DNA from 4 places in the Azospira sp. MPR-LB4 genome. Region 2 is predicted to be linked to each of the others. Evidence: riboswitches for the same ligand, from Rfam matches in the RefSeq annotation. Region 2 holds a riboswitch; each other region holds the start of a gene.

Region 1 (4,430 bases), 1.7 Mb from region 2:
CAGGCGCTGCACCGTGCGCCCGGCCTGGCGGTGGCGCAGGCGCTCGTCCAGCACCAGGAAACGGCTCCAGCCGTCGTGCAGCTGGAAATCGGAGGCGACCCAGGCGGCACCGTCAGCCACCGTGGTGGCGACCCAGGAGTCGCCGGAGCGGTGCAGGTCGGCCAGCAGCTCTTCCGGGTCCAGGTCGGCGGCGGAGCGGAATTCCACATGGGTGGCCACCATCACCGAGCCGGGCAGGCCCGCCAGCCAGTCCGCCGGCAGGGCGGAGATGGCGGTGGTGTCGGGGGCGTCGCCGGGTTCCCGGGCGAGGAAGAAGGTGTAGCCGGAAAATTCGTTGTGCCGCTCCCACTTGAGGCGCAGGCGGCCCGCGTCCATGACCCAGTGGTCGCCCTGGATGACGGGGCAGAGATTGGCCCCCAGGGCGGCGCAGAGGCGCTGCAGATGGGCTTCTTCGGCCGCTGCCTCGGTGCCTTCGTGCAGCACCGCCAGGTAGCTGATCCACTCCGGCCCTTCCAGGGCCATGGGCGGGCGGGCATGGACCTCGTCATTGAGGCGCTGGCGCAGCGGGTGTTCGGCGAGGGGCAGGGTCATGGCGGATAAAAATAAAAGGGCGCCGGAGAAGTATCCGGCGCCTGGCAGCGGTTGGGAAGGCGGACCGCCTTACTTGACGATCTGGTTCAGCTCGCCCTTCTTGTAGCGCTCGGCCATCTTCTCCAGGGAGATGGGCTTGATCTGGCCGGCCCGGCCTTCGCAGCCGAAGGCCTGGTAGCGGGCGACGCAGATTTTCTTGGCGGCTTCCCGGGCGGGCTTGAGGAAGTCGCGGGGATCGAACTTGGAGGGGTTCTCGAACAGGTAGCGACGCACGGCGCCGGTCATGGCCAGGCGGATGTCGGTGTCGATGTTCACCTTGCGCACGCCGTGCTTGATGCCGTTCACGATCTCTTCCACGGGCACGCCGTAGGTTTCCTTCATGTCGCCGCCGAATTCCCGGATCTCGGCCAGCAGATCCTGGGGCACGGAGGAGGAGCCGTGCATCACCAGGTGGGTGTTGGGGATGCGGGCGTGGATTTCCTTGATGCGGTCGATGGCCAGGATGTCGCCGGTGGGCTTCTTGGTGAACTTGTAGGCGCCGTGGCTGGTGCCGATGGCGATGGCCAGGGCGTCGCAGTTGGTGCGGGCGACGAAGTCGGCGGCCTGGTCCGGATCGGTGAGCAGGTCTTCCCGGGTCATGTGGCCTTCGGCGCCGTGGCCGTCTTCCTTGTCGGCCTTCATGGTTTCCAGGGAACCGAGCACGCCCAGTTCGGCCTCGACGGAGACGCCGATGGCGTGGGAGAACTTCACCACTTCCTGGGTCACGGCCACGTTGTAGTCGTAGGAGGCGACGCTCTTGCCGTCTTCCTGCAGGGAGCCGTCCATCATCACGGAGGAGAAGCCGGACTTGATGGCGGCCATACAGACGGCGGGGGACTGGCCGTGGTCCTGGTGCATCACCACGGGAATGTGGGGATAGGCTTCCAGGGCGGCGAGGATCTGGTGGCGCAGGAAGGCTTCGCCGGCGTATTTGCGGGCACCGGCGGAGGCCTGCATGATCACCGGGGCGTTCAGTTCATTGGCGGCCTCCATGATGGCCCAGACCTGTTCCATGTTGTTCACGTTGAAGGCGGGCAGACCGTAGCCGTTCTCGGCGGCGTGGTCCAGGAGCTGGCGCATGGATACGATGGGCATGGTGTTCCTCCAATGGGCAATGCGGTTTGTTCTGGCGTGATCGGCGCCCGCTGTCGTGGCGCTCGGGAAAGACCGTGATTTTATCGTGGCTTTGCCCCCCGGGCGAGTACTGCGACCACCGGGCAGCAAAAGAAAGACAAAGGCCGCGACCAGGGCGCCGGAGACGCCCAAACCACGGCCCTCTTCAGGCAGGCATGCCTAGAAGCGGCGTTTTTCCTGGGCCCTGGCCTGGTGCTCGCTGAGGACCTGGCGCAGCTCCTCCTCCACCGGCTTTTCCCACTGGCCGTCGTACACCAGGTCGGCCAGGGGCAGGCGCTGGCGCCAGCCGGCGCTTTCCAGCTCCGGCTTTTCCTTGAAGTGGCTGACGTAGCCCAGACACAGGTAGGCCACCGGGATGATGCGCGGCGGCAGGCCCAGGATGTCGCGCAGGGCCTGCTGGTGGAAGATGGAGACCCAGCCCACCCCCAGGCCTTCGCTGCGGGCCGCCAGCCACAGGTTCTGCACGGCGCAGACGCTGGAATAGAGGTCCATGGCCTTGATGTGGGTGCGGCCGATGACCACCGGGCCGGCCCGGTCCCGGTCGCAGGTGATGAGCAGGTTGATGGGCGCTTCCCGGATGCCCTCCAGCTTCAGTTCCTTGTAGATGGCCTGGCGCTCGCCCTCGAATTTCTCCGCCGCCTCCTGGTTGGCCTGCTGGAAGGCGGCGTGGATGCGGGCCTTGGTCTCCGCCTCCCGCACCAGGAGGAAACTCCAGGGCTGCATGTAGCCGACGGAAGGGGCGAAATGGGCGGCGGTGAGGACCCGGGCCAGCACCTCCTGGGGCACCGGGTCGGGCAGGAACTGGCCGCGCACGTCGCGGCGGGAGAAGATGGCGTGGTAGATGGCGTCCCGGGCGGCGTCGGAGAACTCGTGTTCGTTCTGGTAGCCGGCGAGGGAGATGACTTTGTTGACGGTGGGGTCGGTCTTCATGGAGTCCCCTTCAGAAGATCGGTGGCGGCGCGCCTGGCCGTGCGTGCCGGAAAGGGTCTCCTGGCCGGTCTTCTGACTCGGGATCACTCTGCGCCGGCGCCTTCCCGATCCGCGGATCAGTGGCATCTGCCGGCCCAGTCCCCCTCACAGCGTTGGGCACGTCGCGGAATGGGCGGCCCCAAGGCCTGCCGCACCGCGTTCCCGATTCTCCCTTGCGGGCACCCGGAGACGATTCGCCCCGGCGGACCGGGGCGACGGGAATTTTAACAGAGCCGGCGGATTCAGGCCCGAGGCCCGCGAGGGCCCTATCAGGCCCGCAGGGGCGGCATCTGGTGCTCGCCGACGCGGACGATCTTCAGGGTGTTGGTGCCCCCCGGGGTGCCGATGGGCTCGCCGATGGTCAGCACGATAAGGTCGCCCTTGGCCACGGCGCCGTTCTGCATCAGCAGCTGCTCGGCTTCGTAGAGCAGCACGTCCCGGTCCGAATGCTGCTGGCTCATGAGCAGGGGCGTCACTTCCCGGTAGAGGGACATCTTGGTCTGGGCCTCCGCATCCGGCGTCAGGGCATAGACCGGCACGCCGCAGTTGAGGCGGCTCATCCACAGGGCGGTGGAACCGGATTGCGACAGGGCGGCGATGGCCTTCACCTTGAGGTGGTGGGCGGTCCAGATGGCGGCCATGGCCACGGACTGGTCGATGCGGGTGAACACCCGGTCGAGGAATTCCCGGTCCAGGGTCACCTCGGCGGAACGCTCGGCCTCGATGCAGACCCGGGCCATGGATTCCACGGTTTCCACCGGATAGCGGCCGCTGGCGGTCTCGGCGGAAAGCATCACCGCGTCGGTGCCGTCCAGCACCGCATTGGCCACGTCGGACACTTCGGCCCGGGTCGGCACCGGCGACTGGATCATGGATTCCATCATCTGGGTGGCGGTGATGGCCAGCTTGTTCTTCTCCCGGGCGTGGCGAATCATCTTCTTCTGCAGGGCCGGCACGGCGGCATCGCCCACTTCCACGGCCAGGTCGCCCCGGGCCACCATGACGCCGTCGGAGGCGTCAAGGATTTCATCCAGGGCCGCCACGGCCTCGGTGCGCTCGATCTTGGCGATGGTCAGGGCGCGGCTGCCGGCGGCCCGCATCAGCTGGCGCGCCATGTACATGTCGGCGGCGCTCTTGGGGAAGGAGACGGCGATGTAATCGACGCCGATCTGGGCCGCCGTCTTGATGTCGTCCATGTCCTTGGCAGTCAGGGCCGGGGCGGAAAGGCCGCCGCCCTGGCGGTTGATGCCCTTGTTGTTGGACAGCTCGCCGGCGTGGCGCACCACGGTGTGGATTTCGGCACCGATCACCCGCTCCACGTCGAGCACGATGCGGCCGTCGTCCAGCAGCAGCACGGCGCCGGGCTCCACGTCCCGGGGCAGGTCCTTGTAGTCCAGGCCGACCCGCTCCTGGTTGCCCAGGGCACAGTTGGCGTCGAGGATGAACTTGTCGCCCTTCTCCAGCTGGATCTTGCCGTTCTCGAATTTGCCGACGCGGATCTTCGGCCCCTGCAGGTCACCCAGGATGCCCACCGGCCGCCCCACCTTGGCGGAAATCTCGCGCACGGTGCGGGCCCGGGCCATGTGGTCCTCGGCGGTGCCGTGGGAGAAGTTCATGCGCACCACGTCCACGCCGGCGCGGATCAGGCGCTCCAGGGTGACGGGATCGGTGGAAGCGGGGCCGAGGGTGGCGACGAT
Region 2 (4,430 bases):
CCATTGCGCCCACGGCCACCATCTCCAACATCATCGGCGTCTCCGCCGCCATCGAGCCGGAGTACCAGAACCTCTACGTCAAATCCAACCTCTCCGGCGAATTCACGGTGGTGAACGAATCCCTGGTGCGGGACCTGAAGGCCCTCAACCTGTGGGACGAGGTGATGATCTCCGACCTCAAGTATTTCGACGGCTCCCTCGGCCCCATCGACCGCATCCCGGACGAGCTGAAGGCCCGCTACGCCACCGCCTTCGAGATCGACCCCACCTGGCTGATCCGGGCCGCCGCCCGCCGTCAGAAGTGGATCGACCAGGCCCAGTCCCTCAACCTCTACGTGGCTGCCCCCTCCGGCAAGAAGCTGGACGAGATCTACAAGCTGGCCTGGACCCAGGGCCTGAAGACCACCTACTACCTGCGCACCCTGGGCGCCACCGCCATGGAAAAGACCAGTTCCCCGGTGGACCGGGCCGCCGCCCCCGCCGCGCCCGAGCCCAAGTTCTGCTCCATCGACAACCCGGATTGCGAGGCCTGCCAATGAGCCAACTGCGTTTCGACGACTGGGACGACGCACCCGCCGCCACCCAGCCCGCCCCGGCTGCAACGCCCGCCCGGCAAGCATCTCCAGCCCCCCTGCCCGCCCAGGCAGGAACGGCGGCGCCCCTGGCCGGCACTACCCCGGCAGCCGCGCCCCGCCTGCCTGCCGGCGGCATCTCCCTGGCCCCCATCAACCCGGAAGACAAGCGGGTGGTGAACGGCAAGGCCGACATCAACCAGCTGGCGCCCTTCAAGTACCCCTGGGCCTGGGAGTTCTTCCTCAACGCCAACCGCAACCACTGGACGCCCCTGGAAATCTCCATGGCCCAGGACGTGCACGACTACAACCACAAGCTGACGCCGGCCGAGCGCCACGTCTTCGAGAACGTGCTGTCCTACCTCACCACCTCCGACATCCTGGCCATGCGCAACATCGGCCTGGCGGTGATGGAGAAGATGAGCGCGCCGGAGCTGCAGATCTACCAGGCCCGCCAGGTCTATGAAGAGGCCCTGCACACCTGGACCTACCAGCACTGCATCGAAAGCCTGGGGCTGGACCAGAAGGAAATCTACAACCGCTACCGGGTGGTGCCGGAAATCCACGGCAAGATCGCCCTGGCCAACCGCCGCCTAGAGCGGGTGATGCGTTCCGACTTCGACCTGACGGACCGGGATAACCTGCACGAATTCGCCCTCTCCTACCTCTTCTTCGCCGGCATCTTCGAAGGCTGCTGGTTCTACAACGGCTTCACCCCCATCTTCGCCCTGCAGCGCCGGGGCCTGATGAAGGGAACCGCCGAGCAGCTGCAGTACATCATGCGCGACGAGGTGCTGCACTGCGCCTTCGGCATCCGGGTGGTACGCCAGCTCCTGCAGGAAGAGAACCTGACCCTGGACCCGGTCCAGGTCAAGGCCCTGTGGGAAGAGGCGGAAGCCGCCGAATCGGCCTACGCCGGTTACATCCTGCGGGAGCCCATCCTGGGCTACAACGCCGACCTGCACCGGGACCAGTTCCGCTTCATCGCCAACCGCCGCGCCCGCCAGCTGGGCCTGGCCGAGCCCTTCCCCGGCGCCGAGAACGTGCTGCCCTGGCTCGACGAACAGGCCAATATGCGCAAGGAAAAGAACTTCTTCGAAACCCGCGTCACCGAGTACCAGACCGGCGGCGCCCTGGCCTGGGACTGAGCCGGGCGGCAGCCAGCGGCGTCGTGTCCTGGACACTGCCCCGACCCCTGGCGGAGATGGGGTAGCTCAGGACACAGACTTTTGTCATAGATGGGATTGGGGGTATGATCGCGCTCCTGATCGCCTGCAGTTGCGATCCCGGCTCCCCAGGGAGCCATTAGCAGTCAAAGGTGTCCGGCGGCAGCAGCCGCCGGGTGAAACGGGAACGAAGTAACGGCCATCACGGCCCCAAGCTTCGGCTGCCCCCGCAACGGTAAGCCAGTGCGGATGTTCCACGGCCCTCCTCCCCGGAGCGCCAGCCACTGAGCCAGCCCGTCGCCCCCTCACCGGGGTCGGCGACTGGCTTGGGAAGGCGGAACATCAAGACTGGCGAGCCCGGAGACCGGCCTTTGATTTTTGCGTGCCCGCCGTCCATGGAGGACGGTGCTGGCACGAACCTGCCACCGACCGCGGGGTTGCGGACGGAGCGGAGCATGAATCGAAGCGCCGGCCTTTCCCTCTGAGCCGAGTTTCTGCCGCCTGCCCTCGGGCCGGCGGTCGCGCCTCATCTTTTATGCCCCCGTTTCCCGAAGCCCGGTCGGTAGCCATCGACTGGAGTCAGACAGCAACATGGGGAGCATCAACAACCAACAACCGCGGCGCCTCCTGGCCGCCGCCATCGCCGCCCTCTTTTCCCAGGCCGCCCTGGCCGCCGGAGAGCAGGGCGAGACGGAACTGGGCAGCGTGGTGGTGACCGCCTCGCGCATCGAGCAGACCACCCTGGAGGCCCCGGCCGCCGTCACCGTCGTCACGGCCGACAAGCTGGACGCCTCGGGCGCCATGCGCATCGGCGACGCCCTTACCGCCAAGGTGCCCAGCTTCTACATACGTAACGGCCTGGGCACCAGCACCCGCATCAACACCGCCCCCATCGTCTCCTTCCGCGGCCTCTCCGACGGCCGGGTGAAGATGATGGTGGACGGCATGAGTCTCTCCGACGGCAACGCCGGCGGCCTGGCCAGCCTGATGGGCATTCCCATGGGCGAGGTGGAGCAGATCGAGGTGGTGCCCGGCTCCGCCTCGGCCCTCTACGGCAGCGACGCCATGGGCGGCGTGGTCAATGTCATCACCAAGGTGCCCACCAAGCAGGAAACCCGGGTCAAGGTCAGCCGGGGCTTCGGCGACGGCGAGCGCAACGCGGTGGAAGCCAGCTACCGCAACAAGTGGGACAACGGCCTGGCCGCCACCCTGGGCTTCGGCTACGAGGACATGGCCGGTTTCGCCGGCAGCGACCTGGTGGTGCTGCCGGTGGGCACCACCGGCACCGGCGCCAACGCGGTCCAGGGCGGCCGGGCCACCACCACGGTGGATGGCAAGAAGGCCTATGTGGTGGGGGACCAGGGCGCCATTTCCTCCCACGCCAACAACCTGCATGCCAAGGTCTATTACAGCCTGGATGCCCAGTCCCGCTTCTTCGCCGGCTTCAACCGCAGCGAAAGCAGCATCGGCTTCGAGCGCTTCAACAACTACCTGAGCAAGAACGGCGCCCCCCTCGCCCTGCCCGCCAGCAACGTCTCCATCAACGGCGACAAGCTGGGCAGCATCAAGGAATCGAGCTTCTGGAATTCCAGCAATCCCAACTACCGCCAGGAGACCCGCTATTTCGCCGGTTTCGACGGCAAGCTGGGCAATGGCTACGACCTCAAGGCCAATGTGGGCTACTTCGACCGGGAGGCCTTCTACGTCGGCTCCGGCACCGGCGCCACCTTCGACAGCGGCCCGGGCACCCGCACCAGCACTCCCAACACCACCCTGGATGCCTCGGCCCAGCTGGGTTTTGCCGCGGGCAGCAACCAGTACCTGATCGTCGGTCTCTCCTCCAGCCGCAGCCACCTGCGGCGCAAGGTGTACCAGCTCACCAGCTGGCGCGATCCCGACAGCACCACCGGCGCCCTCAACGAACAGTCCGACGGGGAAAGCACCACCAATTCCCTGTTCCTGCAGGACCAGATCTTCGTCGGCGACGACCTCACCCTCTACCTGGGCGGCCGCCACGACCGCTGGAGCAGCCGGGGCAACATGCAGAAATACGTCGGTACGCCCCGAAGCAATCTGGACATCCCGGAGCGCTCCGAATCCGCCTTCTCCCCCAAGGTGGCGGCGGTCTACCGCCTGACGCCGGGCACCAGCCTGCGCAGCTCCTTGGGCAAGGCTTTCCGCGCCCCCTCCAACTATGAGATGTATGCCACGCCCAGCATCAGCAGCCGCCGCCTACTGGTGGCCGATCCCGATCTAAAGCCGGAAACCTCCACCTCCTGGGACCTGGGCGTCGAGACGGCCCTGGCCGGCCAGGGCTCGGCCAAAGCCACCTATTACCGCACCCGGCTGCAGGACATGATCTACCGCAAGCTCAGCCCTTACAGCGGCAGCCTGGCCGACGTGGACTTCTTCGCCGTGGCCACAAATGCCGGCGAAGCCAAGGTAGAAGGGATAGAACTGGCGGCGGAAATGCCCCTCACCTCCTGGCTGCGGGCCTCCGCCAGCTACACCTGGACCGACAGCCAGATCACCCGGGACGAAAGCGGCACCGGCCTGCAGGGCAAGCGCCTGCGCTATGTGCCGAAGAACACCGCCTACTTCGCCCTGGACGCCCAGTGGCAACAGTGGCGCGCCTACCTCTCCGCCGCCTACACCGGCGAGCAGTTCAGCAAGGAAGACAACAGCGACGTCA
Region 3 (4,430 bases), 1.3 Mb from region 2:
CGAAGATCACCGTGAGGATGGCGCAGCCGGAAAGGAGGCTCTTGGTGGCGGCCCAGATCAGCTCGCCCAGCATCACGTCCTCCAGTTCCAGGGGGGCGTTGAGCATGGCCTCCCAGGTCTTCTGCACGTGCATGCGGGAGAAGGCCGAATAGAGGGCTTCGAAGGTGGCTGCGTTCATGGTGCTGGCGCACACCGTGCCGGCGGCCAGGAAGGCCACGTAGGAGGTGCCGGCCACCTCCGGCAGCATGCTGCCCAGGCCGTAGCCCAGGCCCAGCATGTAGATCAGGGGGTCGGCCAGGTTGCCCAGGATGGAAGGCAGGGCCAGCTTGCGCCAGACCAGGAAATTGCGTTGCCACACGGGAAACCAGCGGGCGGAAAGGCGGGGCGGCGCGTAGAGGGAAGGGGAGGAAGTGGCGGCATTCATGGCGCCATTATCCGACCTTGGCGCCCGGAAGGTAAGTACCCCGGTCGGGGCGGGGCCGCCGACCGGGGGCAAACGGGCCTCGAACGGGCCTCAGCAGGCGCTGAAAACCGTCTCCGTGCCTTGGTCCCAGCCGTCCCAGAGGAAGTCGTCGGACTTGCCGTCGGCGATCAGGCGCAGGGCGTAGCGCACCTGCTCCTCGTAGAACTGGCAGAAGGCGCCGGTCTTCTCCATGCCGCCGTTCATCTCGTTGGCCTCCGCCGGGCAGGGACTGCCGCAGAAGTGGCGGATGGGGCAGGAAGCGCAGGGCTCGAACTTGTCCACGTCCCGCCCGGTGACTTCTTTGAAGGCCGGCGACTCCAGGGCGGCCGCCACGCCGTCGGTGAACAGGTTGCCGCCCTCGAAGGCCGGCAGGCCGATGAACTCGCTGCAGGGAAAGAGGCCGCCGTCCGCCGCCAGGGCGAAGAAGGCCCGGCCGCCGCCGCAGGGAGAGATGTCGCACATCAGGCGCCGCGCCGTGGGAGCCAGGATGGCCAGCAGGATGTTGGCGAAGTTGGCCACCACCAGCTTGCGCCCGGTCTCCCGGTAAAGCTCGTGGGTCCGCTCCAGGGCGGCGATGAAGGCCCGGGCGAAATCCCCGTCCGCCGGCTTGACCCCCCGGGCGCCGGAAAGGGTGCAGCGCACCGCATTCAACATGCAGGTGGGCACCTGGTGGCGGTGGAACAGCTCCACCATGTCCGTCAGGTGGGCCAGGTTTTCCGTGGTGCAGGTGGTGATGACGCTCCAGGAGCCGTAGCCCTGGAGCCGCTCCATGGCCCGCAGCACGTGCTGGTGCACCCCCTGGCCGGCCCAGGTGTGGCGGGTGGCGTTGGTGATGGGGGCGGTGGGACCGTCCAGGGAAAGGCCGATGCTGACGTTGCGCTGCATGAGGAAGTCGGCGGCGGCATCGGTGAGCAGGGTGCCGTTGGTCTGCACGCCGAAGGCGAAGTCGTCCTGGAACAGGTCGATGGCGGCGAACAGGGCCTCCCGGTTCATCAGGGGTTCGGCGCCGTGGAAGATGAGGCGGGGCTTGCGCGCCCCCTCGCCGCCGTCCATCACCGTGGCGAAGTATTCCTTCAGCCGCTGCAGGGCCCCCAGCAGCCGTTCCGCCGGCATATCGCTGCCGTGGCGGCGCAGGGTGTCGGGGATGTAGCAGTAGGTGCAGTCCAGGTTGCAGCGTTCCGTCGGGTTCACATAGACGCCGGAGGGCTTCAGCTCGAAGCGGAGGGCGTGGATTTCCTGGGCGAACTTCGCCGCCTGGGCCTGGAAGCGCTCGGCCAGCTCGCTGCCGCACAATTCCGTCTCCACCCGGTCCTTGTCCACCAGGGACCAGAAGGCGGTTTCCGGGTGCAGCAGGGCCACGTAGCGCTCATGGCCGATGTCGTAGGGCTGCAGCCGGCGCAGGTGGGGAGCCGGACCGTTCACTTGGCCGCCTTCCGGTCCATCAGGACGTAGTGGGAGAGGCCGATGCCGTCCGGGTTGCAGGACTTGCGGCTGGCGATGACCGGGGCCGGAGCGGCGGCCTGGGTGGGCTGGGTGGCAGCCTGCTGGGCAGTGGTGGCTTGGCTGGTAACTTGAGTGGTGGTTTTCATGGGGTCCTCCCGCGAAGGTATGAAAAAAAAGCAAAAGGGCTCCGGCGGCCTGTCTCGAAAGAAACATGCCGCCGGAGCCCTTTGCCTGGAACTCCACGACTTCCGCCCGTCTTCTGGCTTACGGATCGACCGGTCCTGCTACTGGGCTCCCCCTTCCCGCCGCATTTGCTGCGGCAGTGGGTGGCGTGGAAAAACTGCACCACGCCGTGGAACGACCGTCCCCGATTACAGCGGCGGGCCCGCCACGGAGTTGCACCGTGTTCCGAAAGCGGAAGCCGAATGGGGGCGGATTCTGGCCGCCGGCCCGGGGAGGGTCAAGGCCGACGGCAGCCGGATTTGATCCAGGTAAAGCGCCTCTGTCCGAGGTCGGATTTTTGCCCGGCAGCCCTGCGCTTGCCTCCTTTCCCTGCCCCCTTGCCCTTCCCCTTCAGCGTCCGCCTCCGGGCCCGCCGATGGCCCGCAGGGGCGCCGCCGGGCGCGGGACCTCGCCGCCCGCGGCGGACTCCGGCTTTCTCTGGGCAGCGCCGCAGATGCGCTCCGGGTCCAGCACCTGGAGGATTTTTTCCCTGTCCGGCTGGCGCGGCTTGATGATGGCCTGCACGTAGCCGGCGTCCTGGCGGATCATCTCCGGGATCGGCTCCAGGCGCTCGGCGTCGAATTCGGGCACGGCATAGAGATCGTCCACCAGCAGCCCCATGAGGCCGTCCCGCACCCGCACCACGACGATCTGGCTGTGGTTGTCCACCTCCTTGGCCGGGTAGTTGAGGAGGAAGCGCATATCCACCACCGGCACCAGGGTGCCGCTGTCGCCGCCACCGCTCTGGAAGCTGATGACGCCGCAAAGATAGCGGCGGGAGCCGCTCATGGGGGAAAGCCGGGCCGGGTCCACCGCCTCCAGCACTTCGGCCGCCGGCAGGCCATACACCTTGTCGCCGACGACGAAGGTGGCCAGCTCCACGCTCTGCCCGCCCCGGGCGTGCAGGTCGCCGTAGCTGCCTTCCAGCACCGCTGGGCGCCGCTCCCGGGGGGCTGCGGCGGCACTGCCATCGCCCACGGGGACGAACACCAGGGCCACCACGTCGTTGCTGTAATCGCCGCTGTTCTTGAATTCCCGGTAGCCGAAGGAGGCGGTGCTGCCGACGATCCAGGTGCGCCCGGCCAGCTGCACCACCCGGGAGCGGCCCTCGCCGTTGGCGGCGGCGAAGAGGCTCTTGTCTACCTCCAGCAGGCTTTCCGCCGGAAAGCGTTCGTCGGAGGAGGCGATGATGCGGCCGCTGCGCTCGGCGAAGACGGCGAAGGCCCCGGCCTGGGGCGGCAGGGAATCGGCCAGCATGGCGGCGAACTGGGGCGCTGCGTCGAAGACGATGCCGATGCCCCCCACCACCTTGGCCGGATCGTCGGGATGGCGGATGGCGGCGTTGTAGACGTAGGTGGGGCGGCCGCCGTAGAGCCAGCTCTTCTCGAAGGGGGAGACGCAGTAATGCTGGGTGCTGGGCAGGTAGAAGACGGACTGGACCCAGCCCGCATCCACCTTCTTGCCCACCAGGTTGAGGCTGTCGCCGTGCAGGTTGGAAGCGGCGACGATGGTGCCGGAAAGGTCGTACACGAAGAGCCGGGAATAGACGGTGTACAGGCTGTTGATGTATTCCAGGATGCCGGCCATGGCCTGGGCCTCCGCCTCGCCGGGACGGCCGGCGGCCATGCTGCGGCGCAGGGCCGAGGTGAGGGCCCACCAGCGGCAGTCGTTGGCCCGCTCGTAGAGGTTGCGGTCCATGATGTCGATCATCAGGCGGGAGATGAACTGCACGTCCTGCAGGCTGGAGGAGATGGCGGTCTGGTAGAGGTCGGCGATGGAGCGGGCGAAGAGGTCGCTGGTGCGGTCGCCGGTCTCGGAAATCTGCTGCAGCACGGATTTGAGCTTGAGCAGGTCGCCCCGCTTGTCGGCGGCCATGATCTGGCCGTTCCACACCACCCGGCGCAGGGAGAGGTTGATGCCCTCGGCTCCCCGGGCGATGTCGGCCAGGGCCGGGCAGAAGGTGTCGGCGTGGGCCAGCACGCCCTCCAGCACCTCCGCCGGCAGGCTCTCGGCGGCCTGGCCCAGGCCGGCTCGGAAGGCGGAGCTGACCGGCACCATGACATGGCCCACCCAGCCGGGCCCGACGTAGCCCTGGTAGCCCCGGGTGGGGCAGGTCCTGGCCAGGTATTCGCGGCCGCCCCAATCTACGATGCGGTAATCCGCATCCCGCACCTGCTCCAGGCGGCGGCCCAGGGGCACGTGGTCGGCATCGCTGGAGGCGATCACCGTGCCCTGGGCGTCCAGCAGCAGCATCACCGAACGGTCCTCCCGGCGACGCAGGTTGCGGAAGATGCTCTCCGTC
Region 4 (4,430 bases), 1.0 Mb from region 2:
CTTGCGGATGCGCTCCTCCACCATGGTGCCCCGGGGCAGGGCCACGCTCTCGCCGCTGAGGCCGAGGAGGTCGCCGACGAAGGCGTGCTCCTCCCGGGTGACGATGATGTTGGGGTCGGTGAACACGGGAGCGGTGAAATTCAGCCAGCGGTCCCGTTCCGGACTCTGGTTGAGGAAGCTCATGAGCTGGCAGCGCCCGGCCTTGGCGGCGGCCAGGCTTTCGTCCCAGGTCCGCACCGACAGCAGCTCGATGCGCAGGCCGACCCGCTGGGCCACCAGCTGCACCAGGTCGGCGCCGATACCCTCGTGCCGCCCCTGCTCGTTGATGCGCTCGAAGGGCTCCCAGTCCGGATCGACGCACATCTTCACCGACTGCACCCTGTCCAGGTAGGCCTGCTCGGCAGCCGTGAAGACGATGGACGCCGGCTCGGAGGCGACGCCGGGCAGCGGACTCAGGGTAAGGCAGGCGGCGCACAGGGCCAGGGCTGTCTTGAGGGACATGGGGACTAGGCAGGTTGGAGGGATCGTCACTGCCGATGCCCGGGCAGCCTGGGTTGCGGAAGGCGCCATGCCGATCACGGCACGGGCTCCGGCCCATCTTGTTCTGTCGGCAGTATAACGGCCCGCCACCGCTGAATTGGCTCGACTATGTCACACCGCGGTGGGGGGCCGCTGCCCGGCCGGGCAGCCTGCCGCCTGCCGTTCCGGGCCGGAAACCGGGCGCCCGCCCCGACCGGGGCGGGCGATGGCCGGCGCCTAGGCCAGACGCCGCCCCAGGGGCTGGGGCACGGGCACCGGGCGGCCGTCGTAGCCCACCGCCACCATGGTGAGGCGGCCCCGGGTGCACAGGCGGCGCTGGCCGGTGAGCAGGGCCTCGGCGTGCAGCAGCACTTCCACCGTCATGGAACTGTTGCCGATGGCCACCACCCGGGCCGCCAGGTCGGCGATCTCCCCCTCCAGCACCGGCGCGTGGAAGTCGATGCGCTCGGAAGCGGCCATCACCACCGGCATGCGGGCCTGGCGGCTGGCCGCCACCATGGCCGCCTTGCCCAGCCAGGCCAGGGCCTGGCCGCCGAAGAGGCTGCCGTGGTGGTTGGTGTGGCCGGGAAAGACCATCTCCACCATGGCCGTCACCGGGCCGATGCCGGGCAGCTGGGCGAAGCTCTCGTCGTCCTCCTGCAGCGGCGCCCCTGGACCGTCCACCGCCACCAGGGTGAAGTGGGCGGTGGCGCTGGTCTCCCGCAGCCCGGTGGCCAGGTCCTCCGCCGCCAGGGCCACCTCCACCTGCACCGAGCGCCGACCCCGCTGCACCACCCGGCCGGACAGTTCCACCAGGCGCCCCTGGGGAATGGGCTTACGGAAGTCGATGCGGCCGCTGCTGGCGGTGACCATGGGCCGGCGGGTCTCCCGGGTGGCCACCAGGAAAGCCAGCTTGTCCATCATGGCCATGGCGGAACCGCCGAAGAGGGTGCCGTGATGGTTCACCTGTTCGGGGAAGACCACGTCCACCATGAGGGTGGCCTGCTGCTGCCGCGGCGAAGTGGACGAAGTGGGGGCGGGATTGGCTTCTACGGGCTGGGCGGCCGTCCCCACGACGGCGCCGATTTCCATTGCTTCCATGCGCATGCGCAACTCCTTGGATAAAGCGGAGCGGGAGCATCGGAGAAGGGCGAACACCCCGGGCCGCGGCAAAGCGGCTCGGAGCGGCAGGCAGCCGAGAGCGGACAACGATGACAGTCAGGGAATGCGCGCATTTACCTTCCTCAGGGGACACCCCGCCCCAATTAGGATTGATATGAAGTAATGCCGCGGCAGGTCTCCTGACTTGCGGGTCGTCACGTTGCGCCAGCCTTCCCGGCAGTATCGCCAGTGGCAAAGAGTGGAGCGCAACGCTCGCCGCCTACAGTTGCGGGGGCAGTTCCGGACTGGAGTCGGGGCGTCGCCGCCCTGTCTCGCACCGGATTCCCTTTTCATCCCCTGGAGGGGGGAACCGAAGCGGGGCCAGTCTAACCCGCCCCGACCGATTCGCCAAACGCCGCGCCTGGCGCGGCGGATTGCCCAGCCCGGGGGGAGTGGGCTATCATCCGCCCCGATTCAGGTGCCGTGCCTCGCGCTCTGCGGGGACGGTGAAACGGGAAGCCGGTGACTCCAGGGACCACCCAGGACAGTCCGGCGCAGCCCCCGCTGCTGTAAGCCAGACGACGCTGCCTCACGCCACTGTGGTTCATCACGGGAAGGCCGGCAGGGAAGGATGAAGGCAAGCCAGAAGACCGGCCTGACATCACAAGTTGCACCATTCCCCGGGGTGACGGGAACGGTTCTGGTGATTTGCCGCCTCCTCGCTGTTCCATCCGCCGCGGCCCTTTATCCGACCTGCCACAACTCCCCCGCCTGGTGCGCCACCGTCATGCTCGCCGAGGGAGAGACTCATGCACATCATGGAAGGCTTCCTGCCCATCGAACACGCCGTGGGCTGGAGCGTCGCCGCCGCCCCCTTCGTCGCCTGGGGCATCCGTTCCGTGAACCGCCGCATCCGCGAAAATCCCGAGCAGCGCATGCTGCTGGGAGTGGCCGCCGCCTTCACCTTCGTCCTCTCGGCCCTGAAGCTGCCCTCGGTCACCGGCAGCTGTTCCCACCCCACCGGCACCGGCCTGGGCGCCGTGCTCTTCGGCCCTGCCGCCATGGCTCCCATCGGCGCCGTGGTGCTGCTGTTCCAGGCCCTGCTGCTGGCCCACGGCGGCCTCACCACCCTGGGCGCCAACATCTTCTCCATGGCCGTGGTGGGACCCTTCGCCGCCTACGGCATCTTCGCCCTGGCCCGCCGCCTCAAGGCCTCCCTGGCGGTGAGCGTGTTCCTCGCCGCCAGCCTGGCGGACCTGCTCACCTACGTCACCACCTCGGTGCAACTGGCCTGGGCCTTCCCCGATCCGGTGGGCGGCTTTGGCGCCTCCTTCCTCAAGTTCGCCGGCATCTTCGCCCTCACCCAGATTCCCCTGGCCATCAGCGAGGGCCTGCTCACCGTGGTCATCTGCAACGCCCTGGCCCGCTTCAACCCGCAGGAACTGCAGGACCTGGGCGTGGCCCCGGCGCCGGAGGTGCGGGCATGAAGCGCCACCAGAACCTGCTGCTGCTCATCGCCGTGGTGCTGCTGGCGGCCCTGCCCCTGTGGCTGGTGGAACGGCCGGTCGGGCCGGACGGCCAGCCGGCGGAAATCTTCGGCGGCGCCGACAGCGAGGCCCAGGCCCTCATCACCCGCATCGCCCCGGACTACCAGCCCTGGTTCCAGCCCCTGCTGGAGCCGGCCAGCGGCGAGATCGCCTCCCTCCTTTTCGCCCTGCAGGCGGCCCTCGGCGCCGGCTTCATCGGCTATTACCTGGGCTGCGCCCGCACCCGGGAAAAGCTGCGCCGGGAACAACGACGCGGTGAAGCGGCAGCCCGGCGCGAAGACAAGGACCAGGAAGGGCCGGCGTGCTGATCGAGCAGTCGGCCTACGCCAACCGCTGGCGCGGCGTGGCGCCCCAGGCCAAGGGCCTCTTCGCCCTGGGCGGGGTGACGGCCGCCTTCGTCGCCGCCGCCACCCCGGCCGCCGGGCTCGGCGTGGCCGCCCTGCTGGCGGCCGTGACCATCGGCGGCGCCCGGGTATCGCCCCTGCTCTATCTGCGGGTGGCGGCCCCGGCCCTCTTCTTCCTCGCCATCAGCGCCCTCTCCCTGGCCGTCTCCGTGGATGGGGGCGGCCTGCAGGCCACCGCCGCCGGCACCCACCAGGCCGCCGTGGTGGCGACCCGCTCCCTGGGCGCCCTGGCGGCCCTGCTGTTCCTGGTGCTGACCACGCCCCTGAGCGACCTCATCGCCCTGCTGCGCCGCCTGCGCACCCCCGAGGTGCTGCTGGACATCATGGTGCTGTGCTACCGCACCCTGTTCGTCTTCGCCGCCGCCCTGCAGGACATGCGCGCCGCCCAGGCCGCCCGCCTCGGCCACCTGGACCGCAGCCGCCTGCTGCGCAGCCTGGGGCAGATGGCCGCCCACCTCACCCTGCAGGTGTGGCAGCGTTCCCACGCCCTGCACCTGGCGGCCCTGGCCCGCAACAACGACGGTCCCCTGCGCTTCCTCGGCAGCCGCCACCCCCACGCCCGGCGCGATGCCGGCCTGGCCGGCGTGGCCGCCCTGGCCCTGGTGCTGCTCGCCTGGAGCGGCCGGTGAGCGTGCCCCTGCTGCAGCTGGAGGACGTGCACTACCGCTACCCGGACGGCAGCGCGGGCCTGGCCGGCTGTTCCCTGGGCGTTTCCCGGGGCAGCCGCAACGCCCTCATCGGCGCCAACGGCTCGGGCAAGACCACCCTCTTCCAGCACTGCAACGGCCTGCTGCGCCCCGCCGCCGGCCGGGTGCACTACGCCGGCACCCCGGTGGACTACGGCCGGGCCGGCCTGCGC

Evidence for each region. Region 2 has a riboswitch for cobalamin ahead of AC3QLZ_RS16485 (TonB-dependent receptor plug domain-containing protein). Riboswitches for the same ligand answer to the same signal wherever they lie in the genome.
Region 1: another riboswitch for cobalamin. It lies ahead of bluB (5,6-dimethylbenzimidazole synthase); the one in region 2 lies ahead of AC3QLZ_RS16485 (TonB-dependent receptor plug domain-containing protein).
Region 3: another riboswitch for cobalamin. It lies ahead of cbpA (modified peptide precursor CbpA); the one in region 2 lies ahead of AC3QLZ_RS16485 (TonB-dependent receptor plug domain-containing protein).
Region 4: another riboswitch for cobalamin. It lies ahead of AC3QLZ_RS03760 (acyl-CoA thioesterase); the one in region 2 lies ahead of AC3QLZ_RS16485 (TonB-dependent receptor plug domain-containing protein).

What each region holds. Positions count from the first base shown of each region.
Region 1 covers NZ_CM179521.1:1,516,014-1,520,443, forward strand. The annotation lists gene AC3QLZ_RS06930 (DUF3422 family protein) at 1-591, opposite strand, end outside; gene fba (class II fructose-bisphosphate aldolase) at 661-1,725, opposite strand; gene bluB (5,6-dimethylbenzimidazole synthase) at 1,924-2,694, opposite strand; cobalamin riboswitch at 2,740-2,935, opposite strand; gene pyk (pyruvate kinase) at 3,003-4,430, opposite strand, start outside.
Region 2 covers NZ_CM179521.1:3,525,926-3,530,355, reverse strand. The annotation lists gene AC3QLZ_RS16495 (ribonucleoside-diphosphate reductase subunit alpha) at 1-539, shown strand, start outside; gene AC3QLZ_RS16490 (ribonucleotide-diphosphate reductase subunit beta) at 536-1,720, shown strand; cobalamin riboswitch at 1,872-2,125, shown strand; gene AC3QLZ_RS16485 (TonB-dependent receptor plug domain-containing protein) at 2,330-4,430, shown strand, end outside.
Region 3 covers NZ_CM179521.1:2,210,071-2,214,500, forward strand. The annotation lists gene AC3QLZ_RS10480 (ABC transporter permease) at 1-424, opposite strand, end outside; gene cbpB (peptide-modifying radical SAM enzyme CbpB) at 515-1,885, opposite strand; gene cbpA (modified peptide precursor CbpA) at 1,882-2,052, opposite strand; cobalamin riboswitch at 2,140-2,340, opposite strand; gene AC3QLZ_RS10495 (chemotaxis protein CheW) at 2,480-4,430, opposite strand, start outside.
Region 4 covers NZ_CM179521.1:831,732-836,161, forward strand. The annotation lists gene AC3QLZ_RS03755 (diguanylate cyclase) at 1-501, opposite strand, end outside; gene AC3QLZ_RS03760 (acyl-CoA thioesterase) at 757-1,626, opposite strand; cobalamin riboswitch at 1,794-2,010, opposite strand; cobalamin riboswitch at 2,080-2,293, shown strand; gene AC3QLZ_RS03765 (energy-coupling factor ABC transporter permease) at 2,430-3,107, shown strand; gene AC3QLZ_RS03770 (energy-coupling factor ABC transporter substrate-binding protein) at 3,104-3,475, shown strand; gene cbiQ (cobalt ECF transporter T component CbiQ) at 3,469-4,200, shown strand; gene AC3QLZ_RS03780 (energy-coupling factor ABC transporter ATP-binding protein) at 4,197-4,430, shown strand, end outside.